One region of the Nocardia sp. NPDC058058 genome, then DNA from elsewhere that is predicted to be linked to it. Evidence: riboswitches for the same ligand, from Rfam matches in the RefSeq annotation. Region 1 holds a riboswitch; each other region holds the start of a gene.
What was found. Region 1 has a riboswitch for cobalamin ahead of ACFVUS_RS00770 (methylenetetrahydrofolate reductase). Riboswitches for the same ligand answer to the same signal wherever they lie in the genome.
Positions count from the first base shown of each region.

Region 1 (9,803 bases):
CCGGAGTCGGCGCGGTCCAGGCCCGACATGAGCCGCAGTAGTGAGGATTTGCCCGAGCCATTGGGGCCGAGCAGGCCCACCGTGGTACCCGGTTCGGGGTCGAGGGTGACGCCGTCCAGCACCAGACGACCCGAGCGGGTCCAGCAGACCTCGAGTGCGCGCAGGGTCATGCCGGCTGCCTGCGCCGCCGGGCCAGCAGTACCGCGAAGGCGGGCACGCCGAGCAGTGCGGTGACCACGCCGACCGGAATCTCCCTGGCGCCGAACGCGCTGCGCGCGAAGGTATCGGCCCACACCATGAAGACCGCGCCGATCACAACCGTCACCGGCAGCAACCGGGAATGACCGGGGCCGACCAGGAAGCGGGCGATATGCGGCAGCACCAGGCCCACGAAACCGATCGCTCCGGCCGCGCTCACCAGCGCCGCCGTCACCAGCGCGGTGACCAGCAGCAGCACCATCCGGGTGCGGCCCACCGCGACACCGAGCGCGGCGGCGGCATCGGATCCGAAGGCGAACGCGTCCAGAGCCGGTGCGTACCACAGGCATACGAGGCCGCCGAGCCCGAATACCGTGGCCGCCAACGCCACATCGGTCCAGGTAGCACCCGACAGCGAACCCAGCAGCCAGAACAGCACGCCGCGGGTCTGTTCGGCATTGGCCGAGGACAGCACGATCAGCGAGGTCAATGCCGAAAACAATTGGGTGCAGGCCACACCCGCGAGCACCACCCGGTCCGGGGTGCCGCCCGCACCGTAGGCCAGCGCCAGCATCACCGCGAAGGACAGCACCGCGCCCAGGAACGCACCGCCGGACAGCGTCAGTACCCCGGCCCCGACGCCGAGCACCGCCACCAGCACCGCGCCGGTGGACGCACCGGAGGACACACCCAGGACGAACGGATCGGCGAGCGGATTGCGCAGCAGCGATTGCAGAATCGCGCCGCAGAGCGCGAGCCCGGCCCCGCACAGCGCCGCCAGCAGGGCGCGCGGCAGCCGCAGCTGCCAGACGATGCCGTCGGCCAGACGACCGGCCGAGAACGTGCCCAGCCCGAGATGCCGGCCGATGATGCCGTACACCTCGCGCAGTGAGACGTTCGCCGGGCCGATGGACACCGTCACGGCGATCGAGACAACCAGCAGTGCAACCGAACCCAGGCAGATCGCGGTGGCGCGCCGGGCCGGGGTCAACGCGCCGTGGCCAGACCGGTCGCCAGCTTCTCGATGGCGTCGATCTCGCGAATGCCCGGATCCAGTTCCGAACCGGTCATCACCACGTAGTGCTTACCCTGCACCGCGCGCATTCGATTGGTGGCCGGATTCGATTCCAGGAAGGCGATTTTCGTGGTCAGCGCATCACCCTCGATGCGTTTGCGGCTCAGGTCCGCGAGCACCAGTACATCGGGATCGCTCGCGACGACCGCCTCCCAATTGATCTCGGGCCAGTCCTCGCGCTGATCGACGAAGACATTGCGCGCGCCGACCTCCTTGGCGTAAAGGCCCGGGGCGGAACAGCATCCGGCCATATAGGGGGTTTTGACGCCGGAGAACCAGAAGGCGACGGTCGGCTCGGAACCATCGCGCGATCCCGTCGCGGCGCGCAACCGGCCGCGCAGCTGATCGACCAGCTGCGCGCCCCGCTCCTGCACATCGAAGATCCGAGCCAGTTCGGTGATCTCCTGGAACAGCGTGTCGATGCCGAGCGGCGCTGTGCGGGTGACGGTTTCACCGTCGACCTTCGCGCCGGTGCAGACCGCCGGTGACTGATAGGTGGGAATGCCCAGCTGTGCGAACCGCGATCGTTCGGCCACCACGGCCGAGGTGAAGGTGTGCGCGCTGGCCGAGGTCACCAGATCGGGCTCCTTGGCCAGCACCGCCTCGAAGGACGGATCGTTATCGGCCAGCCGGGGCACCTTGGCGTTATCGGCCGCCAGTGCCGGGAGCACCGGATCGAACCAGGTCGAGGTGCCGACCATGCGATCGGCCAGGCCCAGCGACAGCAGGACCTCGGTGGAGGCCTGATACAGCGCCGCGGCGCGCGTGGGCGCCTTGTCGAAGGTGACCTTGACGCCGCAGTTGTCGAGGGTGAACGGATAGCCGGTGCGCCCGGGACGGTCCGGGGAGCCGCCGTCCCCGGCCGTCGTCGCATCCGAGGAAGTACCGCAGCCGGTGATACCGGCAACGAGACAGCCAATCATTCCGAACACAGCCAGAAGCCGCATCGATCGCGTCGTCTTCATGAAATGCACCGTACCAATCGGAATCTTATGGAAACTCCGGCGCGGTATGCGAGCGGAGCGAATATTCAGCGACCGAACAGGTTTCGATGTCATGCGCTCAGCGGCGCGGCGGTGACGTGATAGCCGAGGTTGTTCAGCACCTCGCGCGTCGCCTTGGCGAAATTGAGGGTGATGAAATGCAGGCAGGGCGCGCCCTCGTCGATGAGCCGCTGCGCGATCTCGGTGGCGATCTCGATGCCCGCCGCGCGCACGGCGGCCCGATCCTCCTCCGGACCGGTGCCCGCGGCGCGGCGCAGACGCTCGGAGATCGCGGCCGGGAGCGCGCGGCCGCTGAGCTCTTCCGCGCGCGCGACCGTGCGCAGCGAGGTGATCGGCATCAGTTCGGGGATAATGGGTTTCGCGCCCTGCACCGGGTCGAAGGCGGCCATGCGATCACGCAAGCGCAGGTAGTGCTCGGGATCGAAGAACATCTGAGTGATCGAATAGTCCGCTCCGGCACGGAGTTTCGCGGCCAGGAAGGCGGAGTCGGTCTCCAGGTCCGGGGAACGGTGATGGCCCTGCGGGAACGAGGCGACACCGACATTGAAATCGCCGAGATCGCGCACCAGGCGCACCAATTCCTCGGCGTACTCCAGACCCTCCGGATGCTTGCGCCAGTCGCCGAGCGGATCACCCGGCGGATCTCCGCGCAGCACAAGGATATTGCGGATTCCGCAGTCGGCGTAGGAGCCGACCAGCGCCCGCAGTTCGGCCACGCTGTGGCCCACCGCGGTCAGATGCGCGACCGGGAGCAGCGTGGTCTCCTGCGCCAGCTGGCCGGTGATGCGGGCGGTGCGGTCCTTGGTGGAACCGCCCGCCCCGTACGTCATCGATACGAACGCCGGGTGCATGCGTTCGAATTCGCGTGCGGCGCGCCACAATCGCGCCTCACCGGCGGCATCGCGCGGCGGATTGAACTCCACCGAGAACGGCACCCGCGACCCGGAATGGGCGCGCAGGCTCTGCACGACGGTGGAAGTGTTGTCGGCGTTCGACATCGAGGAGCTCCATGTTCAGCGGCGATGAGCCGCCGCCCGGCGCGAGCGCACGCTGATGGAGCCCGCGGAGCGTATCCGCGCCCCGGTCCTTCGGCGTACCGCCCAATCCACGAGGCGACGACCGCCGGATACGGTGTATCCGGCGCAACGGGCAGGTCTTCGGACTCGTGGGCGACGGCCCGCACCGGGCCGACCCCGGTGCACACGACCGGGGCGCTACCTATCGGCCGTCGCTTCCCAGGCATGCGCCCAGTGCTTCCACGGCCTTCGTTCCCACTCACCGCTGCGGGACAGTCCCGGAATTCCACCGGGTTCCCTCTCACCCGGCCGCGCGAGCGCGAACCGAGCTCGACGCCATCGAGTGGATCAGGGGCTCCTCAATACCCTCTCCGGCGAACCAGCTGCGATGGCGAATACTAGCGAAGTCCGGCAGCGTCTCCAACCGACGGGTTGCGATCACGCACCGATGGCGCTCGCACAGCGAAACTCACATCGCGTCCAGTCTGTTTAATGGGCAATATGGGAGCTATGCCTTATTCGAACCCGATCAGTGCCTGGAAGTCCCTCCGCGAAGGAAATGAGCGTTTCGTCAACGGTGAACTGCAGCACCCCAGCCAGGGGGCCGCGGATCGCGCCAAGCTCGCGGGCGGGCAGCAGCCCTCGGCGATCCTGTTCGGCTGCGGTGACTCCCGCGTCGCCGCGGAGATCATCTTCGACCGCGGCCTCGGCGATATGTTCGTGGTCCGGACCGCGGGCCACGTGGTGGACAGCTCGGTCCTGGGTTCCATCGAATACGGCACCGAGGTGCTCAATGTGCCGCTGATCGTGGTCCTGGGCCACGACAGCTGCGGTGCGGTGCGAGCCACCATCAACGCGCTCGACAACGGTGAGGTGCCCGGCGGATTCATCCGCAGCGTGGTGGAGCGGGTCACCCCGTCCATCCTGCTCGGCCGGCGCGAGGGTCTGACCACCGTCGACGAACTCGAGGGACGGCACGTCGAGGAGACCGCGCGCCAGCTCATGCAGCGCTCGACCGCCATCTCCCAGCGGGTCATGGCGGGTGAGCTCGCCATCGCGTGCGTCACCTACAACCTCGCCGACGGCCAGGCGAAACTGAACAGCGTCTTCGGCAATATCGGCGAACACGCCTGATCGACCTATTGGTTCGGTCGTCCCGCGACGGCGTTGTAGATGCCGTCGCGCAGGCGATCGAACCATTGCACGTCGGCTTCGCGATGCTCGGCCCTGCGCGCCTTCGCCGATCCGGCGGCGTATCGCCAACGCGCCCACGGTGATTGCGGACGGGCCAGGCGAATCGCGCCGACCACGCCCAGGATCGGAATGAACAGCGCGAACAAACCGGTCCAGGCCTTGCCCTTGGCCATGGTCACCAGCGCGAGCGAGCCGTGCAGCAGCACCACCCCGACCACGACCTGCCAACCGCGGAAATTATCGGTGATGCCCAGCGGGGTGGCTCCCAGCAGCATGAGCGCGCACACCGCGATTCCGATGACCACCGCGTCCACCGAAACCCGGCCCTGCTCGGACCAATAGACGTCCTTCAGATCCAGGATCAACGCGAACTCGTCGAGCACCAGCGCGGTGCCCACCCCGAATAATCCCGCGAACAACTCCGGCCACGGCGAATGCTCCCCGATCGGGCTGAATACCCCGAATCCGGCCGCGATCATGAAGATCACCCCGAACACCATGTGGTGAATATGTTTGCCACCCGGCGTGATATTGCCCGGCCACCACGACACCCCGGCACGAATCATGCGCACGCTGAACCGGATGAACACGAAGGTGATCACGAACATCACCAGCAGAATCGCCAACGGCAACTTGCCCGGCAGCACGATCATCCGATCGAACCAGCCACCCGAAGCGGCGAGCGGCACTTCCACGGGAACGCGTCGCACGCCACCTCCTGGATCAGGCATTTCGCTCGCACCCGGAGCCAACAATAGCGATCTCGGCGACCGAGACGCGGCATTCGGGGTGGCGGGAGCCGAGGAGGGTTCGGTGATGCCGCCGGGCAGGGGGACGATTCCGGCGGCATCAGCGTGAGCGGTGGGTACGCCCTCGGTTGCAGCGAGGGCCACCACTCAGGAGGCGGGTATACACCCGGGATCCGGACCGATCAGAGACTATGGCCGGAAACCCTTCGCGCGCTTGATGATTGCTGACAGCGGAATGACGGGCGGGTGAATAGTGAGAACTAGTCGTATAGGCGGGTGAGGTTCGCGTGCTGGAACTTGCGCTCCATCGCCACCCAGACTTCGCGGAGGGTGCGGGCCTGCGGGATCTCATCGGGGGTGATGTAGATGCCGAACGTGGTCTCCAGTTCGGCTATCAATTCCGGGGAGTGGATGGGGGTCCTCCTTATTTGCGCGGGAGAGCGCCGTCCATGCCGCCGACGTCGGAGATCTTCCAGCCGGAGTTGGTGTCGATGGTGACGCTGTAGGTGACCGTGGTGAGGCCGCCGTCCGGGGATTGGGCGCTGGTGGAGTTCACGTTCACGAAGACGTTCACCTTGTAGATGCCGCCGGAGTTCGAGGCGACCTTGGCCGCGATCGGGGAGGCGGTCGAGGTCCATTTCAGGGGGACCAGGATCTCCTGGAGTTTGGGGGCGGTGGCGTCGAATTTGTTCGCCAGGACGGGGGTGGTGTTCGCCTTCAGTTTGGCGAACCAGGAGTTCACGTCCTTGTAGTCGATGGTGGCCGCGCCTACCGCGTAATCGGTGGCGACCTGTTCGGCGTGCTCGTTCGCGGCCGCGGTGGCGGTGTTGTCGCTCAGGTCACCGCGCGCGGAAATCCACAGTGCCGCAAACACTCCGGCGATGATCACCAGTGTCGCGAGCACCGCGGCGGTGATCATGGTGGACAGCGGGACCGCGATGGTCCGGGCAGGCCGCGCGCCGGTGGCGGCGGGCTCGGTGGTCTTCTCCTCGATGTTCTCGTCGATCAGGGTCGCCATCTGTACTCACACTCCATGTCTGGTTACTTCACGTTGATTCGCAGCCGCAGCGCACCGTCATCGCCGACCGAGGCGAGCGCCTGTGCGAGCAGACTGCTGATGTCGACCTGCGGAATGGTCGAGATGCCGGTCTGTGCCAGCGGTTGCAGGACCGGGAGCAGCTTTTGCAGATCGGGTCCGACGGTGCGGACCCAATCGGCCAGTTTCTGCAGGAACGGCGCGAGGCCATTGCCTTCGGCGTACATCTGCGGACCCGGGGCGATCTTGACCAGATCCCCGAACGCCGCCGCGATCCTGTCCACGCCGTCACCGAAATCCACCCACTGCGGATTGCCCGCCGAGATCGCCGGGGCCGCCCAATCCATATCTCCCGCAAGCGATTGCAGGTTCGTCATGACCGCACCCAGCTGCGGCGAACGGCTGATCATGCTGGCGGCCAGCAGATCACTCGCCCGCGCCAAGCCCGGCACCGCGCCTTCGGTCCCGGTCAGCGCCCTGTCGAAGGTCTCGATGAGCGGCTTGATGGATTCGGGATCGAGTTGATTCAGGAATTTCACGACCAGCTGCGCGACCTCCGGAATCGAGGTGGGCATGCGGATCTTCTCGGTGGCCACGGTCTGCCCCGATCGCAGATACGGTCCCGCACCGGTATTGGGCACGAATTCGATATAGGGCTCGCCGATCGCGGACAGATTCTCGATGACCACGCGTGAATCGACCGGAATCCGGTAGGTGTCATCGACGCGGAAGTTCACCTCGACACCCGCCGCGGTGGTGTCCACCGAGGTCACATCGCCGACCCGAACTCCGCTGAGCAGCACCGGAGATCGCACCCCGATACTGCCGGAATTGGTCAGCACCATCCGCGCGGTGGTGTAGTCCACGAAGGTGTCCAGCCGCACCACCCCATAGGCCAGATACACCGCGCCCAGGATCGATACGATCGCGATGGACAGCAGCGATACCGCTCCCCCGGCCTTCATCGCACCGCGCCGATCATGCGCAGCGTATCGACGATCCGGTTCACCTGATCGTCCTTGGCCACCGCGTCCGGCCCGCTCACCGTGGCAGCGGTGATATTCACCTTCGGGCCGCGCTCGACGAACGGAATGATCTTGTCGCGCAGCAGCGCGATCAGCTTGTTCAAATTCGACGGCGCGGTCAGGTCCAAGGGACGGCCCGTGAACGCCAGCGGCAGAAAGGCTTTCGCGGCGGCATCGGCGGAATCGACCAGCGGGGCCGCCCACACCAGCGCGTGCCCGACCACGCCCAGCTGACCGAGTACGCCCACCACCCCGACCACCGAGGACACCGCGGCCGAGGTCTGCGTGACACCGTAATCGGTGAGCAGCTCCTTGATGACCGGTGCGTCGGCGGCCACCGCGCTCGCATCGGCCCCGATCCCGTTCAGGAACGAATCCACCTGTGCGAGATTGTTTCCCAGATCGACGTAGTCGGCGTGCAGCACATCGGCGATGCGCGCGGTCTCCTTGGGATCGGCGGGCAGCACCCCGTTGAGCTTGTTGACCGCGTCCTGCATCCGGCCGATGGCACCGCCCTGAATGAACGTCGCCAGCCCCGCCATGGTGTCTTCCAACTGCACCGGCGGCTTGGTCTGGGTGAGCGGGATCGTGCCGCCCGCGGGGATTTTCGCGCCGGTCGAATTCGGCGGGGTGGTCAGCGCGATGTGAATGTCACCGAGCACGGTGTTCTGCCGCAGCTCACCGATGGTGGTCACCGGCAACTGCACCGAATCCAGGATGTCGACATCGACGATGACGTAGCCGCCCTTTCCTGGCGGCGCGGCCGGATCGACCACGCGTACATCGGCCACCGTGCCCACCCGCGCACCGTTGGCCATCACCTTGGCGCGCGCCGGAAGATTCAGGGCGCTCGTGAATTCCATCTGGATGCGATGGGTCGGACCCGATACCTCCGCACCGGGCACCGGCACCGACGCCGGATCGAAACCGCAGCCGCCCGAGGCGGCCAGCACCGCGGCAGCGATCGGGACGATCAGCAGGACTCGCAGCGGGACAACGTAATTCGATCGCTTCATGAGGCACCGACGATTCCGAGTATCAGTTGCGGGAGTTGGATATCGGCCAGTCCATTGGCTGCGCCCGCGCAGCGACCCGGCGCCACCGCGTTCACCGCCGCGCACACCGCCTCGGCATCGGGCCGGGCCACCGCCACGCGCGGCGGTGCGTAATCGAGCCCGATCGCACCGGTCTGCGGATCGACCGCGCGTGCGAAAGCGCCGGTGATGGTGGGGACCATCCGGATGATCTGTTCCAGCGTGCCGACATTCGCCCCGATCATCCGCACCAGCGGCACCGCCGAGTCGAGCAGTTTCAGCACGGGATCGCCCGCGAGCGTGGTGATGTCGTTGAGCAGCGGCAGTGCGCGCTGAAAGCCCTCGATGACCTCGACGACCTGGGTGAACAGTTCATTGTTGACCTGATCGAGCACCCCGCCGAACCGGGTGAGCATGGATTTGATGTCACCCCAGTGCGCCGCAACGCTTTCCGACAGGGTCGCCAGTGCGTCGATGACCGAGCCGAGCCTGCCGATCGCCGCATCGGGGGCGTTCAAAGCCGTCCCCAGTTTGGTGATGATCTGGTTGATCTGATCGCCGGTGCCCGCGGTGGCACTGTTCAACGCCTTCAGGCCATTGCCCAGTGCGTCCTGCCGCGCGGGGTCCGATCCCAGCGTCCGGTTGGACAGCGTCGCCATCGCGTCGAGCATTTCGGTCATGCTCTTGGGCGTCAGGGTTTTCGAGATGCATGTCCCCGATTCCCAACGTGCACTTGTCTTTCCGGCGCTGATGAGTGCCAGATCGCGATCCGCGACCAGAGTGTTGGACAGCGTGGTGGCCGCGGTGTCCGCCGCCAGCGGATAGCGCGCGTCCACCTCGAAGTCCACCCGGACCCGCGCGCCGCCGGGCTGTAGTTTGGTCACCTGACCGACCGGCACGCCGCGCATGGTCACCCGATTGCCGGTGTACAGCCCGATGGTGTCGGGCATATCCGCGCAGTAGCTGTTCATCTTCTTCGCCGGATCCAGCGCGACGAAATACGCTGCGAGAGCGACGATCACCACCGCGACGACACCGGAGATCGTCATGAATCCGCGCGAGCCGAGCATGCGATACAGCATCAGCACGCCTTTCCCGCGACCGGAATGCACAGCTGCGGCGCGGTCACCACGGCGGCCGACTGATCGACGCCGATACCGCCGTCGGGCAGGATCAGCTGACCGAGTCGTTTGCCGAGGTCCTGAACCGAATCGACCAGCGAGCCCAATTTGCCGCCGAGCCTTTCCAATTCGGGAATGGCGGCGACGAGCTGGGTGAGCACCGGTCGCAGACTGGACTCCCAGGCCGGTTGCAGCGCGGCGATGCGATCGACGATGCGGACCAGGGTTTTGACCGTCTCGCGCACCTCGACCCGATAGTTGGTCAGGGTGGTCTCCAGCAGGTTGGTCGTCCGAATAAACTGTCCCAGCACCGATTTCGCGGTATTGATCGCGCCGATGTACTCATCGGCG
Region 1 is NZ_JBHVSA010000001.1:154,853-164,655, reverse strand. Features, by position in the region: gene ACFVUS_RS00785 (ABC transporter ATP-binding protein) at 1-170, opposite strand, end outside; gene ACFVUS_RS00780 (FecCD family ABC transporter permease) at 167-1,189, opposite strand; gene ACFVUS_RS00775 (ABC transporter substrate-binding protein) at 1,186-2,238, opposite strand; gene ACFVUS_RS00770 (methylenetetrahydrofolate reductase) at 2,328-3,275, opposite strand; cobalamin riboswitch at 3,408-3,637, opposite strand; gene ACFVUS_RS00765 (carbonic anhydrase) at 3,804-4,427, shown strand; gene ACFVUS_RS00760 (hypothetical protein) at 4,433-5,197, opposite strand; gene ACFVUS_RS00755 (hypothetical protein) at 5,497-5,634, opposite strand; gene ACFVUS_RS00750 (hypothetical protein) at 5,661-6,254, opposite strand; gene ACFVUS_RS00745 (MlaD family protein) at 6,278-7,237, opposite strand; gene ACFVUS_RS00740 (MlaD family protein) at 7,234-8,313, opposite strand; gene ACFVUS_RS00735 (MlaD family protein) at 8,310-9,413, opposite strand; gene ACFVUS_RS00730 (MlaD family protein) at 9,413-9,803, opposite strand, start outside.

Region 2 (9,803 bases), 1.2 Mb from region 1:
ACCGATGCGCGCTGCGGCCGCGGGCGCGCCCGTCGCGGCGCTACTGCTGACCGGCCTGCTGATCACCGGCTGTGACCAGGCGAAAGAAGCGGTGAACAAGGGCGGCGACACCCCGTGCAGCGAATTCGTCGCCCAGGATTCGGATAAGCAGCACGTCACGGTGCGCAAATACCTGGAGAAGGACACCGAGATCAGCTCGACGCCCAGCCCGGACTCGATCGACGGCGCCATCACCGCCATCGGGCTCATGTGCAAGGCGCAGGCAAATCCGGACACCCCGATCCGGAACGCCGATCTGACCGGGATTCTGGTGCCGAAGAAGTAGCCGGTTACAGCCGCGGGCCGGGCAACCGGTTCGCGGCGTCCAGCGGCGGAGCCAGCGGGCGCAACGGGTGCGTGGCGGGTCCGTCCAGCAGGGTCCCATCGGGCGCGAATCGCGACCCGTGCAGCGGGCAGTCCCAGGACAGCGCGGCATCGTTCCAGCACAGGATGCCACCCAGGTGCGGGCACACCGCCGAGATCTCGGTGGTGACGCCGTCCACGGTCGAGATCGCGGTGGGGGCGACGCCGTGCCGTTCCACCCGGCCCTGACCCTCGGCGGGAATCGCGTCCCGGCCCGAACCCAGCGCATGCCGCCAACCCGAGAGAAGCCGTTGCGCCACAGTGGCATTGGCCGCGACCGCGGTCGGCAGTGACCGCAATTCCGAGGTGCGCCAGCTCGCCAGTGTGCCCGCCCAGGCCGGTGGTTTGCCGGTGATGCGGCCCGTCAGCGCGAGTGCCGCCGCGACGCCATTGGTCAAGCCCCACTTGGCATATCCGGTGGCGACCAGAATGCGATCGCGGCCCGGCAGCAGCGGGCCGACATAGGGGAGTTCATCGATGGGCAGATAGTCCTGCGCGGACCAACTGTGCAGCGGTTCAGCGTCCGGGAACCAGCGCCGGGTCCATTCGATCAATTCCGTCGCGTGGTGCCGAGGTGAGCGAGCCCGGCCGACGGTGTGACCGTGGCCGCCGACCAGCAGCACATCGCCATCCGGTGTGGGCGCGTACCGCAGCGAACGGGTCGGGCTGCCCGCGCTGATGATCATCTGCTTGGGTAGCGGCTCGGACAGGCGGAACGCGGTGAGATAGGAGCGTTGCGCGACCAGCCGGGCGAAGAAACCGCCGCGGTCGAGAATCGGTGTGCCGGTGGCGATCACCACGGTCCGGGCGGTGAGCTCGCCGTGCTCGGTCTCCACGATCAGATCATCGCCGTCGCCCTCGCGCACATCGTGCACCAGCGTCGATTCGAAGATCGGGGTGGTGTGCGCCTCGATCGCCAGGGCCAGCGCCGCCAGCAACGCGGCCGGATCCAGCTGGGCCTGATCGGGCAGGGATACCGCGTCGTGCACCGGAAACGGCACCTCCAGCGCGCCGGAGGTCACCGGCAGCCCCGCGAGCCGCAGCGCCTCCAATTCCTTTCGCACCGCCTTCTTTTCGGCGAACGTCTGCGCGTAGGTGACCGCGTCCTCCCGCTGCACCGGTAGTGCGTGTTCCTCGCAGAATCGCAATAACCACTGCTGCGCTTCACCATTGGCCTCGAGGTAATCGAGCAGCGCGCGATCACCGTGGCGGCGGCGAATGCGCTGGGCGCGGGTGCCCTGCAACAAACTGACCTTTCCGGTGGAGGACCCGCTGGTCGAATCGCCGATGCGGCGGGCCTCGACCACGGCCACCTCCGCACCGCTCTCCGCCAGCAGCAGCGCGGTCGCCAAACCGGTGATGCCCGCGCCGATCACGACGGTATCGAAACGCGATCCGGGCGTCAGCCGCAGTCGTGCGGGCGCGTCGGCGTTCTTCAACCACAGTGAAGTCATGCTCCGGCTATAGCCGGACGGTCCGCGCTCAAACAGTGGAAAAACCGCGCCGATACGGGGGATTGAGTTCGCGGCGAGCGGGTATTGCGGCGATTAGCGCAGCACGTAGGAATTGACCGATTCGAAAGATGAACCGGCACTACATGATTCACCCTGGAGTTGGACAATGAGAAGCTATCCGAACGATCGCCCGATGGTCCGCGGCCGCAGCGGCCTGGCCGGAATCGGCACCTTCCTGGTGCTGGTGTGGCTGGTCATCGGCGCCGTCGCCGCCGGACAGCGGCACTACTTCGACGACGCGCCGACCAACTGTGCCGGCACCTCCACCATCGCGGTCACCATCCTCGCCGGACCGCTCAACTACATGGGCGTGAATCCCAAGATCGACGACTGCAACGTCGACGTGCCGCAGCCCAGCCAGTAATCAATAGCGGTCCCGGTCGCCGTGCGGATCGCACAACCAACCGGCCGGGCCACGCGGATTCGCACACCAGGCATCGAAATCGATTGGCGCTATGCAGTTTCCATTCGATGCCTGGTGTAGCGCGTCCCGCAGCGTATGCATGGCAGCGAGATACAGCTCCATCATCGGAGTGTCGGGCCCGGAGCTCTTGACCAGCAGTTCGAGTCGCAACTCGGCCGGGGGATGAGTTCTGAAGCAGTGCGCGTGTTCCCGGATCGCCTCGAGTGCGATCGGCAGCGGGACGGTCGACGGGATCGCCGTCGAGCGCTCCAGCACGCCCAGGTAGGCCGTCGCCACCGCGCACGCGGCGGCTGCCACCGGGCGAACGAGTTCGGGGACCCCACCGCAGACGATTGTGCGGGCGAATCGATCCGCGCTCAATTCCTCGGCCCAATCCTCGCGCACCTGCGCGGGCAGGTCCGGCCAGATCCGATCGATCATCGCTCGAATCCCCGGTGTCGCCGTCAGCCGCCCCAGTCGGAACAGCGCGTGCGCCAACTCGTGCCCGATCAGAAATCGCTCGCCGAACCACAGCAGTTTGCCGAAAGCCGGTGCGCCGTTGTACCTGCCGTGCCCCGCCGCCGGCAGATCCGAGCGCTCGAACCCGCGCGCTGGTTGCCGGAACGCCCAGAGCAATCGAGCTGCCGCGCGCACCGTGCCCGGTCCGGGCGCGTCCACGAAGACCCGTCCCGGCGCTTCACCGATGAGGGTCATCGCGTGCCGCAGCATATCGGCGAACATGAGCAGCATCGCGCCGTCAAGGAAGACGACCACGCCCTCACCCCGATACGGGGTGCTCGTGCCGTGCGCGCGGCCGCTGCGGCCGGTCTCGACCACCACGCAGTCGCGCAGCGTCCGCGCCAACTCCGGGCGTTCGTGCTCGATTTCGTCCAGAAATGCGGACACGAGCAGTTCCAGCGCCTCCGGTAAACCGAATTGCGAGCGATTCGCCAGCTCGCCGACCCGCAGCGGAACTCCGAGCAGTGCGCATTCCTGCGCCAAATCCCGATCGGACAGCGGCGACGCCGGTGGCCAGGCCCAGCCGCGATCGGAGATCAGCCGGGCCGCCCGCGCACGCAGCGATTCGGGCTGACAGCCGGGCGAATCGGCTTCCGATCCGGCCTCGATCACGGAATAATTCTCTATCATCGCCGACCGCCCGGAGCCCGATATGACAGCGGAACAAGTATTCAATGTCGAAGTGCGCGCGGGTGACCGCGACTTAGCCGAAGAGCTCGGCCAGTGGCTGGAGAAGTCCGGGGTCGAGGAGGTCAGCGTCACCCGCGAACGCGGCATGATCGATCTGCAAGCCCTGGAATACCTCATCTCCGCGACCCTGGTCGAACTGTCCGTACTGGCCCGGCTCGGCTTCTGGATTCGCGAAAAGACGCACTGCCGCACCGTTTACGACGCACGCGCCAAAACGGTACTGACGGAAATGGATTGCCGGATACGGGACGGCAAGATCGTGGTCATCACCAAGAAAGGCGCGACCGTCTACGAACCGGGGACACCGGTCGATCTGAACAAGATCCTCGGCGACGCACTCGGATCCGCCTGAGCGCTACCAGGAAATTCACAGGTATCGATAGCCTGCCGATAGCCATTTCACCGTGCGCGACCACGTTTGACCTGCGCGCACGCGGTTTCGTATCGTTGAGGAACGATGCCTCGAGGAATCCGGTGCAACTCCGGAACGGTCGCGCCACTGTGAACTCCCGCCCGCCGGGAGCGAGTCAGACCCTCGCATCGCGTTCAAATCACCGACGGGGACGCGCACAATCCCCACGAACTCGAGGAGTCATCGTGGCAACCTCATACGTCCCGCGTTCCGGTCTCGGCACCGGATCCCTGGCCCTGCCCACCACCGCGCTCTGGCTGGCCGGCACCGCCATCCTGGCCCTGCTGGCGATCTACTTCATCGGGATCGACCAGGGCGCGGTATCGATCTTCGGCAGCGATATGCATGTGCACGAGTTCGTGCACGACGGCCGTCATTTCCTCGGATTCCCCTGCCACTAGCCCGGGAATCGAGACAGCACAATGGAAAAGCGAATCATCGGCCGAGGCGTCCTGCTGGGCGGACTCGGCGGACTGCTGGCGTTCGCGTTCGCGCGCATCCTGGCCGAACCCATTATCGGCCGCGCCATCGACTACGAGACCGGGCGCGATGACGCCCAGATGGCCCTGGACAAGGCCGCCGGACATCCCATGGCCGATATGGCCGATACCGAATTGTTCACCCGCACCGAACAGGCCAATGTCGGAATCGGATTCGGCATGGTCGTCTTCGGTCTCGCGCTGGGCGCACTGTTCGCGGTCGTCTACTACCTGGCGCTGCGCCGGGCCGGGAACATCGGCCCGCGCAATCTCGCACTGCTCGTCGCGGGCGGAATGTTCCTGACGCTGTACGCGGTTCCGTTCCTGAAGTATCCGGCCAACCCGCCCTCCATCGGGCATCCGGACACCATCAAGGAACGCACCGCGCTGTACGTGGCGATGATCGTGATCACCGGGGTGGCGTTGCTGGCCGCGGTCTGGCTCGGTCGCAAACTCGCCGCGCGACTGGGCAATTGGACCGCGACCATCGCGGCCGGGGCCTCGTTCGTGGTGGTCATGGCCGTGGTCATGCTGATCCTGCCGCCACTGGGGCACCTGTCGGCGAACAAGTCCTTCGGCGACTTCGACACCGAGACACCGCAACCGCTCACCGATCCCACCGGCAAGATCGTCTATCCGGGCTTCCCGGCCGACGACCTGTATCACTTCCGGCTGTATTCCTTTGCCGCACAATTGATCATGTGGGCGGTCATCGGAGTCGGCTTCGCCTGGCTGGCCCCGCGCCTGCTCGGCGAGCGCGCCACCGAAACCAGCACGCCCGCGGCGGCATGAGCGCGGTCACCCGGCTCACGCTGATCACGCACGCGATCACCGATGCCACGCAGAGCGCCAGTTTTCCGCTGGACGAACCACTCAACGCCCTCGGTGATCGCATGATCGGAAAGGTCGGCGCGGTACCCGCCGCCGACCGCACCGTGACCTATCACGCACCCGAAATCCGTACCGGCCAAACCGCATCCGCGCTCGGGCTGACCGGAACCCCGGAGCCCGCCCTGCGCGATCTGGACCACGGTGACTGGTCCGGTCGCAGCATGGACGCCATCGCGCCCGAACAGCTGATGCCCTGGCTCACCGATCCCGAATACCGTGCGCACGGCGGTGAATCGATCACCGATCTCATCGAGCGCACCCGGGCGTGGCTCGACACCCTCGCGGGTCGCGGCGAGCACATCACCGCCATCACCCATCCCGCCCTGGTGCGCGCCGCCGTCCTGTGCGCATTGGCCGCTCCCGCACAATCGTTCTGGCGCATAGATATTCCGCCGCTCACCGCCACCACGTTGCACCACCGCGCCCCGGCCTGGACCCTGCGCGCCACCGCCCTGCCGCTGACCTGAGTCAGCGCAGACAGAGCGAATCCAGGATCTCTGCCGCGTAATCGATGAAGAGCAGATGGCCCGCACCCGAGACCAGATGCAGATCGGTATGCGGGAGCAGGGTCGCGAGCCGCCGGCTCTCCGAACAGGGCAGGTTCGAATCGGCGTCCCCGTGCCAAATCTGCACGGGGGCCGCGATATCGGCGAGATCGAAGCCCCAGGGTTTGCCGAACAGGGAACGCAGATCGGTGGCGAAACCGCGCGGCCCCTGCCGGAACGCCTCGGCGAGATTGGCCGCCATCTTGGCCGCGAGTTCGGGATCGGCGGCCACCCGTTCCTGATCCACCCGAGCCATCTGCGAAATCAGGGTGTCGATACCCCCGCGCTTGCGCACGGCCTTCTCCAGTTGGGCGGCCGCGGGGCCGGTGAGGAACGGAAAGCGTTGCAGCATGGCCAGACTCCGGCGGCGCTTACGAGCCGCCGCGTCCAGATCGCCGTCCGGATGTTTGTCGAAGGGCGCGGGGGCCGAGACCACCGCGATGCCCGACACCCGGTCGGGCAGGCGGTAGGCGCAGGCCAGCGCGTAGGGGCCGCCGCCCGAGACGCCGATGACCGCGAACTGCTCCCATTCCAGGCGATCAGCGAGTTGGACAGCGGTATCGGGCCATTCCACCACCGGTTGAGCGGCGGTCGGACTGGACCCGCCCATACCGGGTCTGTCCACCGCCACCACGCGGATTCCGGCCGCGGCCGCGGCCTGATCGAAAGCCTCGGCCTCCACATGTGATCCGGGGACGCCGGGGCAGTACAGCAGCGGGACGCCCGATGGATCGCCGTATTCGGCGAAGCCCACCGTGCCATCGCCAAGAGTGATCGACCGGGACACGCTCGATGACATCACCTGGGCAGGGTAAGGCCAAAGCCGCCCCGGACCCGCGCGACGCACGCACCGACATTCCGTCCGCGCCCAACACGCCGGAATTGTCTGATACTTCGCTGATTCGAGTCCCGGTCAGCGCGAACGCAGCCGGGAGTTCCGGCGGTCCGGGCGAATGGACATCTCGTGAAAACCGGCCGGGGTCTCGATATGACTCGGACCGCGTAACCGGTTGTGCCGCATACGCTGCGTGCGCTCCTGGAGTGAAATCGGATGCGCGAAATGGATTTCCGCCTGCCGATCGGCGGTCACCACCGTGGCCTCCTGCTCGGGACCGCGCCATTCCGCGATCCAGAGATTGCCGAACACCAGCACGTGCGGCCGACTCTGATCATCCAGGGTGACCTGGACATCGGCTCCGGTGTACTCGCCCCACACCGCCCACCACATCTCCTCGGGCTCCTCGGGGATGGGGCCCGCCGCGCCCACCGCCATATCGTTGTGCCCCAGCCACGTTCGCCACGGCGGGGCCGCCTCACCCTCGGAATCGGTGTGGGACGGGCGAATTCGGAAGTGCTCATCGGCCGCCCGCCACTCCACGCACAGCCCCGACACCGGTAACACCATCTCGTCGAAATCCATTGCTTTCCTTCCGCCGGTCGGAATCGGTGCGCTCGTCACCGGCCGATCTACCGCTTCAAGGTCATATCCATGGACTACCCCGCCTGCGGCGTTATCAAACCGTGATGCCTCGCGTTCGCCCCGTTTGATCCGGCCCCGGCTGGTCATCCTGCTGAAAAGGGCACCCGGGCAGCCGGGTTGATATGAGGACTCGACATGACAAGTGAAGAGGCGATGGAGTTCCCGCCGCTGGACAACGCACCGGACATCTCCCGCGAGACATCGGTGGCAACGGCGGAAGGGCTGCGGGACAACGGAAATCGGATCGGCTATGGGCTCCTAGGGGCGGGCGTGCTGACCGCCTGCGCGACGCTGCTGGCCGGATTGGCCGGGGAGAACGCGATAGGTCTGGGGGCCGCGGTGATCACGGTGATCTGCCTGCTCATCGGTACCGCGCTGACCACGGCGGCGCGGCGCAGAAACGCGGCGATGACCGCCGAGAATGAGGAAACGAGCAGGTGGCAGGTCATTCCACGGGAGGAGTGAGCCGGGCCGAGGAGGTGCGGCGAAGCTGGACGGTTGATCCTCGGACGCGGGAATTTGCTTGCCATGCGACCGTAGGCACGTATCGATTGCCCATCGATCTGCCGTAACTGCGGATTGTTGGCCGAATCCGAGCCTGCGTGTCCGGATTGTCTACTAGCCTGGGCCGATGAGCACCCAGGCTCTTCCGTCCGAACTGGTCGAAGTCATCGGCCGATATCAGCTCGCCTTCCTGATCACCATCGGCGCGCACGACGGCCCGCACACCACCCCGCAGCAGACGATTCTCGACGCGGACCGGGTGCGTCTGCCCGCCACCGGGCCGACCACGCGGCGCAATATCGCTGCGAGCCCGGCGATTACGCTGCTCTGGCCGCCGGTCACGCCCGATGGTCACGCGCTCATTCTCGACGGCATCGCCACCGTGACCGGGGACGAGCTCGATATCCGGGTGACGCGGGCGGTGCTGCATCACACCGCGACACCGGAACCCGGTGCGGCGCGTTGTTCCGGCTGCCGCCGGTTCGTGCTCGACAGCCCGGGCGATATCGCCACGCCCGGAATACAACCCGCGATCATGGCCTGACCTCACACCGCGGCATCGGCCGCCAGCGCGATGTCGAGGCGCTCGTACATCGGGACGAAAGTATTGATCCGGTAGCGCCGCTTGCGGATCGACCAGGGGCGACCGGCGGCCAGCAGCGCCGTCAGGAAGTGTGTCAGTTCAACCAGACTCAGGGCCGCGCCCGGGCACAGATGTTTGCCGCCGCCGAACCACAGCTGACGGATTTCGTTGATATGACCCAGGTTCGGATCGAAGCGGCCGGGTGCGTTGGCGATGGTCCAGGTCATGATCTTGACGCGGTCACCCGGGCGCAGCACGCGGCCGGACAGTTCCACCTCGCCCACCACGCCGCGGCCGACCACCGGCATGGAACTGGTGACCCGCAGGCCCTCGCGAATCGCCGCCGGTAGTCGTTCGGGATCGGTACACAGCCGGGCGTGTTCGCCGGTGTCGTGCAGCAGGGCGACCAGGCGGCCCATGGTGCTGGCCAGGGTGGCGGTGCCCGCGACCACGAGAAGTACCGCGGTGCCGCGGGTTTCATCGATATCGAAACCGAGTGCGCGGCATCTGCCGATCACCGTATCCGGTGCGGCGGTGTCGTAGACCGCGGCGACCGCCGCGCCGATGCGGGCCGCTATGGCCTGACCTTTGCGTGCGTTGCGGGCCGGGACGACGGTTGTCGCCCAGTTCCCTTTGCCGAGATCGGCGAGTGCGGTGACCGCTCGGAACAGCTCTTCGTACGCCGCGTCATCGGGCAGCACGGGCAAGCCGACCAGGTCGGTCATGATCCGCCCGGTGAACACCCGGGAGAAGGCCGCGATATCGACGGTGCGGCCCGCGGCGAGATCGGCGCGCAGGCGCGTCAGCATCGGGCCGACCGCGCGTTCCACCATCGCCTCCGAGCGCGCCCGGGTGAACAGGTCGTTGACCTGGGCGCGGAACGCGGTGTGCTGCTCGCCCTCGAAATGCTCGAGCACGAAATCGCCGAGCATCTGCGACCACCAGTGACCGGAAGCGCCGTCGTGCACGATGCTGAAACGCGCGCTGTCGGAGTGGATCTCACGGGCCAGGCGCGGGTCGGTGACGACCCAGCCGAGACCGGGCACTTTGCGCAGCGGGCGAGCCAGCGGTGCGGCCGTGAGCAATACGGCCAGACCGGGTTGTGCGCAGGCGTGCAATGCGAGTTCATGCCACTCGGCGGCGCGGCGGGTCCGCACGGGGGTGTCGGTGTGGATCATGCCTTGGCCCCGCTGCCGGTCCACGCTGTCGCGGCGGCCGATTCGATTGCGGTCGTGGTGAATTGATCCAGCACCAGATGCGTGCACAGCACCGCCATACTCGCCCATTCGGCGGCTGCGCCCGCCCAGGTCCCGGACTTGTCCACCGCGGTGCGCCAGATCCGTTCGGTGGCAACGGGATCGAAGAGTCCGTAGCGCTGGAC
Region 2 is NZ_JBHVSA010000001.1:1,332,097-1,341,899, reverse strand. Features, by position in the region: gene ACFVUS_RS06225 (hypothetical protein) at 1-325, shown strand, start outside; gene ACFVUS_RS06220 (FAD-dependent oxidoreductase) at 330-1,856, opposite strand; gene ACFVUS_RS06215 (hypothetical protein) at 2,050-2,280, shown strand; gene ACFVUS_RS06210 (hypothetical protein) at 2,281-3,450, opposite strand; gene ACFVUS_RS06205 (hypothetical protein) at 3,491-3,880, shown strand; cobalamin riboswitch at 3,946-4,086, shown strand; gene ACFVUS_RS06200 (CbtB domain-containing protein) at 4,126-4,341, shown strand; gene ACFVUS_RS06195 (CbtA family protein) at 4,363-5,211, shown strand; gene ACFVUS_RS06190 (histidine phosphatase family protein) at 5,208-5,777, shown strand; gene ACFVUS_RS06185 (alpha/beta fold hydrolase) at 5,779-6,654, opposite strand; gene ACFVUS_RS06180 (hypothetical protein) at 6,769-7,275, opposite strand; gene ACFVUS_RS06175 (hypothetical protein) at 7,471-7,800, shown strand; gene ACFVUS_RS06170 (pyridoxamine 5'-phosphate oxidase family protein) at 7,967-8,383, shown strand; gene ACFVUS_RS06165 (cytochrome P450) at 8,386-9,600, opposite strand; gene asnB (asparagine synthase (glutamine-hydrolyzing)) at 9,597-9,803, opposite strand, start outside.
Region 2: linked by a shared signal. The riboswitch ahead of ACFVUS_RS06200 (CbtB domain-containing protein) and the one ahead of ACFVUS_RS00770 (methylenetetrahydrofolate reductase) in region 1 are both predicted to bind cobalamin.

Region 3 (9,803 bases), on a different contig from region 1:
TCACGGCTCGGCGAGATTGCCTGACCGGTCAGCGCGACATGCGGCCTGCCAGGATCGCGGATTCGAGGGGATCCGGTCATGTCGAAATACGGACGTCCGCACCACCTTCCCTCCCCTGCCAGCCGGGACCATGATTTGTCGGGTTTCGGTCTTCGGCCAATGCGATCGAGCCTTCTTGCGCGAACCGGCGGAGTTGGGACGCATCGGCGGTCCGGAGCTGTTCGGTCGAATACCCGTGTGGTCTAGCCAGGAGTGCCATGCCTCGAATCCCGAAATCGTATGTCTCGGGCTCCAATTCGAACGGAAGGGGCAACTCCAGCACATCGCGCAGCGCCCAGACGAGCTCGTCGGCGGCCTTCTCGTAGACCGCGTACTGCGCCGGGCAGCGGATCCGCCGAAGCCAATTGCCATGGAACGTAAGAGAGTTGTCCGTTGGCGGTTCCCAGTCCCGCGAGATGAGCAGTGCCTCGCCTTCGGCGGAGATGCGTTGCACACCGAGCATCTTGTTGGACGACACCTCGTACTCCACCTCTGACGAATAGCGCCGGAACTGGACGTATCCGCAGTCCGTCGAGAGCGCCATCTCGCTGCGATCCGGGAGTGTGAACAACGTCCATGCCAAGGCTTGGCTGTACCAATCCCATACAGCTTCGACCGCGGATTCGACCTCCTCCCGCGCGTGCTCGCCAGCCTCGTCGAGTCCCACATTTACCTCCTGGCCCGTGCAATGATGCGACGCTACCCACGCAGGCCGACATCACTCGTCAAACGATGAGTGCGTTCTGTTCTACTGCCGGGAGCAGCTCAGCGTCGACGGAACCAGCGGCGGCGGGCAGGTGGCTGCGCGGGAGCGCGATACCAGAACGCCTTGGGGCGGTCCTCCTGCATCTCCTCCCAGAGCATGAATGTGCGGGAGCTCAGGTTGCCGATGAACAGTGCCTCTTCGGCGGTGAGAGATCGATCGGTATCCCTGGCGAGCTTTCGGATTCCGCCGATCACTTGGTACAGAGCGTCGATCGTGGGGTCCGCCACCGAGCCGAGTTCGCGGACGCGTTCGGTGCCCAGAACGAAATTCTCGAAATCGAGCGCGAACGTCATCGCCGGTTTCGGCTCGGCGCGTACTTCGTCAATCAACTCTGTTGTGGCGATGACGAATTGGCCCGTCTCTCGGTCCAGTACGAACCCGACGATGGTTCCGTCGGGTGCTTACTCGAGCCACATCGTGCGGTCCTGATGGAAGAAGAAGGCGGGAAGATCCACTGGCACTACAACTCTCGTCCGTGATTGCGATACCGGTGAGTCTAAAGTCTCGAGAGCGGGCGACACCGGTGTGCGGGTATCGGTGGAGCGGGGGGAGGGTGTCGGTGCGAGTCGCCATGGCCAGTGGATGTCTCAGCGCTTCGCGCGGCGGAACAGTGCGTCGGTCGGTACTGTCACATGGTGGGGAATGAGTGTCTGATCTGTGAAAAACATCGTGGCAGGGGCCGTTTGGTCGGTCCGGTGATCTACGCCGACGAATTGGTGGTGGTGACGCATCGGCCGCTGTCGGAGGGTGTGCCGATGCCCGGGTATTTGTTCGTCGAAACCGTGCGTCACACACCGACATTGGCGGATCTGAGCGATGATGAGGGTGCCGCGGTCGGGTGGGCGGTGCGCCGGGCGGCATATGCGTTGCGCGCCGAGCTGTCTCCGGAATATGTGTTCTCGGCGATTACAGGACGCAGTGTCGCGCACTTTCATCAGCATGTGTTCGTCCGGCCCGCGGGCACTCCGGACACGGTGGACTGGTTCGCCTCCTGGAGTGATGGGCGGCATGTCGATGAATCCGTGTTGGCTGCGCTGTGCGAACGGCTCGCCACACATTTCACGCCGAACACGTGAGGACCTGCTCGTCAGCCACGCCGGACGAGACGATGCTGATTCGCACGCCGGTTCAATCGGCCACGTAGAACAATCCCCAGTGTCGTCGCTCGGCCTCGTCGACGACCGCGGCCCAATCCCGCAGCAGCTCTGCGCATTCGTCGAAATTGTCGAACGGGGAGACATACTCGCTGATCTCCGCGGTCATCGCGGGGCGAAGCTCTTCGAGTCGATCGGCGCATCCACGCCACGCCCGCGCCAAGGTGGTGACCTCGGCCGGGGAGAACGCCGTCATCGAACCTTGGGAGATTTTGTCGATCGGCAAGCCGCCGAACGTATTCGGGCCGTACGTTTCATCGTGGTTGTCCCCCAGCAGTCGGCCGAGGAACCGGTTGAATGGATCGACCAGATCCGCAGGCGTCTCTGGTCGTTCGCGAATGTCCTCCCACAATTTCCCCAGACCCCAGTGGGGTTTGATCGATCCGCTGCACGCCACTCCGCGAAACTTGTAATCGCCGTACCAAGGCGCCACTTCCGAAGGCGCCCAACGGAACCGGGATTCATCGTCACGCGGCTTGTGCGGCACATATTCCTCTGCGTCGGGGTAGATCAGATCCCAGATCGCCTCCATCGCATCCCGGTTCACGGCTTCGGCCAGCCGATCCCAGTGTGCGATGACCGCGGAAAGATCAAGTCCCATGCACGCATCATGGGCTTCGCCGCGATCGAACGCCAGCGGATACCGCCCGACGGTGCCGGGCATCCGCGGCGATCCGGCTAGGTTGGGATGATCTGCAATCCGTCGACGAAGGTGTCGATATCGGGTTGATATAGGTCTCGATCGGCGGCGGGGGTGTCGACCATCATTCGAATCGGGTACAGCAAATCGCCTGCGCGGTAATCGAGATCGAGGAACTCGCGATAGCGGTCGACCTGATCGGGACCGGATGCGACGAGAATTCCGCTCGCCCGATTGCCGCCGAGGCGGCACAGTTGAATTTCCTCGGTTCGCCACTGTTTCCAATTACCTTGCATGCCATATGCCATGGACATGTTGGCGCTGCGTGGAGCGGACACCGTGAAGGTGACACTCGGGTTGCCGGCGCGGCCGACGTGCCGGTCGGCGAGACGCAGTATCGAATCGGCTCGGACCGGCGGGGTTACCTCCCAGCCTCGCAGGTCCGGAAGTCGCAGCGTGAAGGGCACTCCGGCGCGCGGTTCGCTGGTGATGACCGATCCGTTGGCGGCGGCAGCATCACAGGTGGTGCGCGCCGCGGGAGTCGAGGTCGTGTGCGCCGAATCCGGCCCCGACCCGCCGCAGGCGGTCACACTCGCCGCCACGGCAGCGGTCAGAAACACATGTCGAATCCTCATCACGATGGGCAGCATATCGGTACCAGAATTACCGTATTCACCGCGATACTCGCGGCTGATTTCGGCAGCTCTATCGGCGAGAACTCGGTGAATAACTCCGGGGGCATGGAGCGATAGCGGCATCGGGCACAGACAAGTGGCTATCGTCGTGCGAATCCATTACATAGTTCCTCGGCACCATTCACGACCCGGAACGGCCGGGATGTTCCGCGCGGAAAGAACACCCCGGCCGTTCGTCAGTGCCGCGCTCGAACGATCAGCGCAGCGACTGCGCCGCCGCGACCAGGTTGCGCAGCGAGGCGGTCACCTCGTCGGTGCGGCGGGTTTTGAGGCCGCAGTCCGGGTTGACCCAGAGCCGTTCGGCGGGAACGGCTTTGAGTGCCAGGGCGAGCGACTTCTCGATTTCCTCGGTGCCGGGCACGCGCGGGGAGTGGATGTCGTAGACACCCGGTCCCACGCCCAGGTCGAAGCCCGCGGCATTGAGGTCATCGAGGACCTCCATGTGCGAACGAGCGGCCTCGATCGAGGTGACGTCGGCATCGAGGCCCGCGATGGCTCCGATAACCTCACCGAACTCCGAATAGCACAGGTGCGTGTGGATTTGGGTGGCGTCGGCCACGCCCGCGGTCGAGAGCCGGAACGCGTCCACCGCCCAGTCCAGGTACGCGGCCTGATCGGCCTTGCGCAGCGGCAGCAGCTCGCGCAGGGCGGGCTCGTCCACCTGGATGATGCCGATGCCGGCGGTCTCCAGATCGACGGTCTCGTCCCGGATCGCCAGGGCGATCTGGCGGGCGGTGTCGGCCAGCGGCTGGTCATCGCGAATGAACGACCAGGCCAGGATGGTGACCGGTCCGGTCAGCATGCCCTTGACGGGCTTGCTGGTCAGCGACTGCGCGTAGGTGATCCACTGCACGGTCATCACCTGCGGCCGCACCACGTCGCCGTACACGATCGGCGGGCGCACGCAACGCGTTCCGTAGGACTGCACCCAGCCGTTGATCGTCGCGGCGAAACCGTCGAGCTGTTCGGCGAAGTACTGCACCATGTCGTTGCGCTCGGGTTCGCCGTGCACCAGCACGTCGAGTCCGATTTCCTCTTGCAGCGCAATGACTTCGGCGATCTCGGCGCGCATGCGCTCGTCGTACTCGGCCTGGTCGATCTCGCCCTTGCGCAGTTCGGCGCGTGCGATCCGGATGCGAGAGGTCTGCGGGTAGGAGCCGATGGTGGTGGTCGGCAGCAGCGGCAGGTTCAACCGCTCCTGCTGCAGCACGCGCCGCTCATCGGCCGGGGTGCGGCTGCTCGCGCCGGTGTCCAGACCGGCCAGACGCTCGCGCACCGACTCGACCCGTAGGCGGGGATCGGCTTTACGGTCCGCCACCGCGGCGCGCGCGATGTCGAGTTCAGCGGCGACCGCGGCCTCACCGTCGGTGAGAGCGGTTGCCAGCACCCGGATTTCGGCGATCTTCTCCGCGCCGAACGCCAGCCAGCCACGCAGCCGCTCATCGAGGTCGGTTTCGGGAGCCAGGCTGTACGGAACATGCAGCAGCGAGCACGAACTCGACACCGCCACCCGCACACCCGCCGCGCGCAGGCCGGTCAACCGGGGCAGCGCGTGATCGGGATCGATCCGCCAGATGTTGTGGCCGTCCACCACGCCCGCCACGATCAGCTTGTCCGTGATCGACTGTGCCGCAGCCACATCGGCGTCCCCACCGGCGACCAGGTCGAGCGCGATGGCCTCGATGCCGGTGTCGGCGAGTGCGGGCAGCGCCGCACCGAGGCGACCGAAGTAGGTGGCCACCAACAGCTGCGGGCGCGCGCTCACCTCGGAAAGCCGCTGGTAGGTGCTGCGCACCGCGCTCAGTTCGGCCTCGGACAGATCGGTGACCAGGCTCGGCTCATCGATCTGCACCCAGCTCGCACCCGCCTCTGCCAGCAGCTCGAGCAGACGCTCGTACAGCGGCAGCAGGCTCGGCAGCAGGTCGAGCAGATCGCTGCCGTCGACCGACTTGGCCAGCTTCAGGAAGGTGATCGGTCCGACCACCACCGGCCGGGCCGGAATATCCAGCGCCAGTGCCTCTTTCAGCTCGGCCAGGGGCTTGTCCGGATGCAGCGAGAACTGCGTGCTCGCTGACAGCTCGGGCACCAGGTAGTGGTAGTTGGTGTCGAACCACTTGGTCATTTCCAGCGGCGCGACCTCGGCATTGCCGCGCGCGGCGGCGAAGTACCGATCCAGCTCGTCGGCGATACCGGAGACCCGCTCGGGCAGCGCGCCCAGCAGGACCGCGGTATCGAGCACCTGGTCGTAGTACGAGAACGTGCCCACCGGAACCGAATCCAGCCCGGCGTCACGGGCGGAGGTGAGCGCGGCGGTGCGCAGTTCGCGGGCGACCTCGTGCAGGGTCGCGGCGTCGGTGCGCCCGGCCCAGTACGCTTCGATCGCCTTCTTGAGCTCCCGGTTCGGACCGATACGCGGCAGCCCCAGCACTGTTGCGGTGAAGGTGTTTTCAGGGTTCGACATCGAATGAACTCCATGGTTCAGCAGCCAGTGACCGCCGCCCATACCGAACGCACACCAATGGAGCCCATAGCAGCATCGTTCCCGTGCCCGGGTCCACTCGGCGCAACGCCCAATCCACGAGGCGACGACCGCCGGATACGGCGTATCCGGCACAGCGGGCAGGTCTTCGGACTCGTGGGCATCGACCCCGATGGGGTCGGCCCCGGCGCTCGTGGCCCGGGGCTGGTCCTACTGACCGTCGCTTCCCAGGCATACTTCCGGCGCCCAGTGCGAATGACGGCTGTCGTTCCCACTCACCGCTGCGGGACAGTCCCGGATTCTCACCGGGTTCCCTCTCACCCGTCGGCGCGCGAACGCACCTGCGGGCTTCGACGCCGTCGGGTTGGGGTCAGGGGCTCCTCGACTCCACCTCCGGCGAACCAGCTGCGGAGGCGAATATAGCGAAAACAGATGGGATAGCGAAAGGCGGGGCTGGTCCATCCCATGGAGTGGACCTGCCGGGCGGGCGGAATCGCGGGCGGCGAGAGCATCGAGCGGGCTGTTCGATCGCCGCACGTAGTTAGTGACAGCCTGTCTCTGTTAGGTTAGCCTTCCTTCGTGACCAAGACGTTGGAACCGTCAGAGTTGTTGCCCGAGATCGATGTCGAGCCCGAAGGTGCGCGGGATGCGGCCGCGGCGGACAAACAGGCCCTCGCCGAGTTGGTGGCACCGGTGCGTGGACGTACCCGGCTGGCCATGGGGTTACAGGTGGTGGCGTCGGCGGCGACGATCGCGCCCTATGTGGCCATCGCCGAACTCGGCAAGACACTGCTGACCGATGCGGCCGTCGATGAGCATCGCGCCTGGATCGTGGTGTGGTGCACCGTGATCGCGCTCGGGGTGCGCGCGGGATTCGGCGGAGCGGCGCTGATGATCACGCACTTCGCCGACGTACGGCTACAGGCGCTGCTGCGGCGGCGGATCGTGGCGGTGCTGGGCACCCTGCCGCTGGGATGGTTCAGCCGCAATTCCTCGGGGCTGGTGCGCAAGGCCGCCCAGAACGATATCGACGATCTGCACTATCTGGTCGCACACCGGGATGTGGAAACCCTTGCGGCAGTGGCGACTCCGCTATTCGCACTGGGCTATGTCATCTGGATCGACTGGCGGCTGGCGCTGTTGGCGGTGCTGGCGCTGCCGATCTACGCGGTGCTGTACGGGTTCATGACCCGCGGCATGGCGGAGAAGATGCGCGAGATGAACACCGGCATCGCCCGCATCAGCGCCACCATCGTGGAGTTCGTCAACGGGATCTCGGTGGTCAAAGCCTACGGGCGCACCGGGCAGGCGCATTCGCGATTCCGGGACGCGGCAATCGATTTCGGTGAATTCTATGCCGGATGGGTGCGCCCGATGCTGCGCACCGAGGCGATCGGGTCGATGGTGCTCAGCGCACCGGTGGTGCTGGTGGTGAACCTGATCGGCGGTATCGCCATGGTGCAGGCGGGCTGGGTGTCGGTGATCGACGCCCTCACCGCGACGCTGGTGGCGATGGCATTGCCCGCCACGGTGATCACCCTCGGGTTCGGGATGCAGGCGCGCCGCGAGGCCGCCGCGGCGGCGGGACGGCTCTCGGCACTACTGAACACTCCGCCCCTGCCCACCCCGGACCGAGCCCTGGAACCCGTTGGGCACGAAGTGGTTTTCGACTCCGTGTCCTTCGCCTACGACGAGCGCACCCCGGCGCTGAGCGAGATCGAACTGACGCTGCGCCCGGGCACCATCACCGCGCTGGTGGGTGCCTCGGGCTCGGGCAAATCGACACTGGCGACATTGCTGCCGCGCTTTCACGACCCCGATGCGGGAGCCGTGCGCATCGGCGGGGTCGACGTGCGCGAGATCGCACCCGAAACCCTGTACCGGCAGGTGGGTTTCGTTCTTCAGGAAGTCCAACTGCTGAGTGTGTCGGTGCTGGACAATATTCGGCTCGCACGACCCGAGGCGAGCCTGGAACAGGTACGCGCCGCGGCCCGCGCGGCCTGCGTGGACGAGCGAGTGCAGGGGTTGCCGCGCGGCTACGACTCGGTCGTGGGCGTGGACGCGCTGCTGTCCGGCGGTGAGGCGCAACGGGTGTCGATCGCACGCGCCCTGCTGGCCGATACCCCGATCCTGGTGCTCGATGAGGCGACCGCGCACGCGGACCCCGAATCCGAGGCCGATATCCAGCAGGCGCTGTCCGCGCTCGCGGTCGGGCGCACGCTGCTGGTGATCGCGCATCGCCTGGACACCATCGTGGGCGCGGACCAGATCGTGGTACTCGATCGCGGTCGCATCGCCGAACAGGGCACCCATGACCAATTGCTCGCCGCCGCAGGGCTGTACGCCCGCATGTGGCGCCACCATCACCTCGGAGGAGACCACCTGTGATCGCCGATCTCGCCGCCATCCTGGGCCGCCCCCATCGCGGCAAACTACGAACCTTCCTGTCCTGGGCCATCGGATACGGTGTGCTGCAAGGACTCTCGGTGGTGTTCCTGCTGCCGATCGCCCGCGCGCTGCACAGCGGTGACTACGGCACCGCCTGGCGCTGGCTGGCCGGTGCGGCCGCGTGCGCGGCACTGTGCTGCCTGGCGCACTATCGCCAGGCCATGGCCGGATTCGAGGTCGCGCTGACGCTGCTGCGCACCATGCACCTGCGGGTGGGTGATCATCTGGTCAAGCTGCCGCTGGGCTGGTTCGGACCCGACACCGTCGGTCGCGCCGCCCAAATCGCCTCCAAGGGAACACTTTCGGTATCCGGTGCGGCGGCGCATCTGCTCACCCCGGTGGTGACCGGGGTCGCCACACCCGCCACGATCGTGCTGTGCCTGCTGGTGCTGGACTGGCGCCTGGGCGCGGTACTGCTGGTGTGCGCGCCGCTGATCTGGCTGGCGGCGCGCTGGTCCGCGCGCCTGCTCGCCGATGCCGACGAGATCGCCCATCACGCGGCGGTGCGCGCGGGTAACCGGGTGCTCGAATACGCGCGCTGCCAGCCGGTGCTGCGTGCGTTCGGGCGCACCTCCCGGCCGTACGAACCCCTCGACGACGCCATCGAAGCCCAGCGCAGCGCGGGCCGAGCGACCATGTGGGCCGCGGTGGTCGGCGCCGTCGCCACCGGGGTGGCGCTACAGCTCACCTTCACCGCGTTGATCGTGGCCGGGACCGTGCTGGCGTTGCGCGGTGATCTCGGGGCGATCGAGCTGATCGCACTGCTGGGTGTCACCGCGCGTTTCGTGCAGCCACTGAGCGAAGTCGGTGAACTCGGCGGCGCGGTCCGCATGGCGCGCGCCGAACTGGGCCGTATGGCCGCGGTGCTCGCGGAATCCCCACTGCCCGAACCGGACTCGGCCACAGCCGCGGTGACACCGGGAACGGTCGAATTCGATCACGTGCGCTTCGGGTATACGTCGGAAACCCCTGTGCTACAGGATATTTCATTCCAGCTCGCGCCCGGCACATTGACCGCGCTGGTCGGCCCGTCCGGCTCGGGTAAAACCACCGTCACCCGGCTCATCGCGCGCTTCTACGATGTGGACTCCGGTGTGGTCCGGGTCGGCGGTGTGGATGTGCGCGATCAGAGCACCGCGGAGCTGATGGGCCAGCTCGCCCTGGTGTTCCAGGATGTGTACCTGTTCGATGACACCCTCGAAGCCAATATCCGCGTCGGGCGCGAGGACGCCACCGATGAGCAACTGCATGCCGCGGCGCGCATGGCCGGGGTCGAGGAGATCGTGCGCCGCCTGCCCGACGGCTGGAATACCCGGGTGGGCGAAGCCGGTTCCGCGCTGTCCGGCGGTGAACGCCAACGCGTGTCGATCGCGCGCGCCCTGCTCAAGGACGCACAGGTGGTGCTGCTGGACGAGGCGACCGCGGCGCTCGACCCGGAGAACGAAACCTATGTGCGTGCCGCGCTCGGGGCCCTGCGCTCGCGGTCGACCCTGCTGGTGATCGCGCACCAGCTCTCCACTGTCACCAGCGCCGACCGCATCATCGTCCTCGACGCGCAGGGGCACGTCGCCGAAACCGGAAC
Region 3 is NZ_JBHVSA010000003.1:1,545,822-1,555,624, reverse strand. Features, by position in the region: gene ACFVUS_RS31055 (hypothetical protein) at 77-706, opposite strand; gene ACFVUS_RS31050 (hypothetical protein) at 805-1,098, opposite strand; gene ACFVUS_RS31045 (HIT family protein) at 1,438-1,881, shown strand; gene ACFVUS_RS31040 (hypothetical protein) at 1,934-2,623, opposite strand; gene ACFVUS_RS31035 (hypothetical protein) at 2,638-3,219, opposite strand; gene metE (5-methyltetrahydropteroyltriglutamate--homocysteine S-methyltransferase) at 3,491-5,755, opposite strand; cobalamin riboswitch at 5,895-6,133, opposite strand; gene ACFVUS_RS31025 (ABC transporter ATP-binding protein) at 6,353-8,161, shown strand; gene ACFVUS_RS31020 (ABC transporter ATP-binding protein) at 8,158-9,803, shown strand, end outside.
Region 3: linked by a shared signal. The riboswitch ahead of metE (5-methyltetrahydropteroyltriglutamate--homocysteine S-methyltransferase) and the one ahead of ACFVUS_RS00770 (methylenetetrahydrofolate reductase) in region 1 are both predicted to bind cobalamin.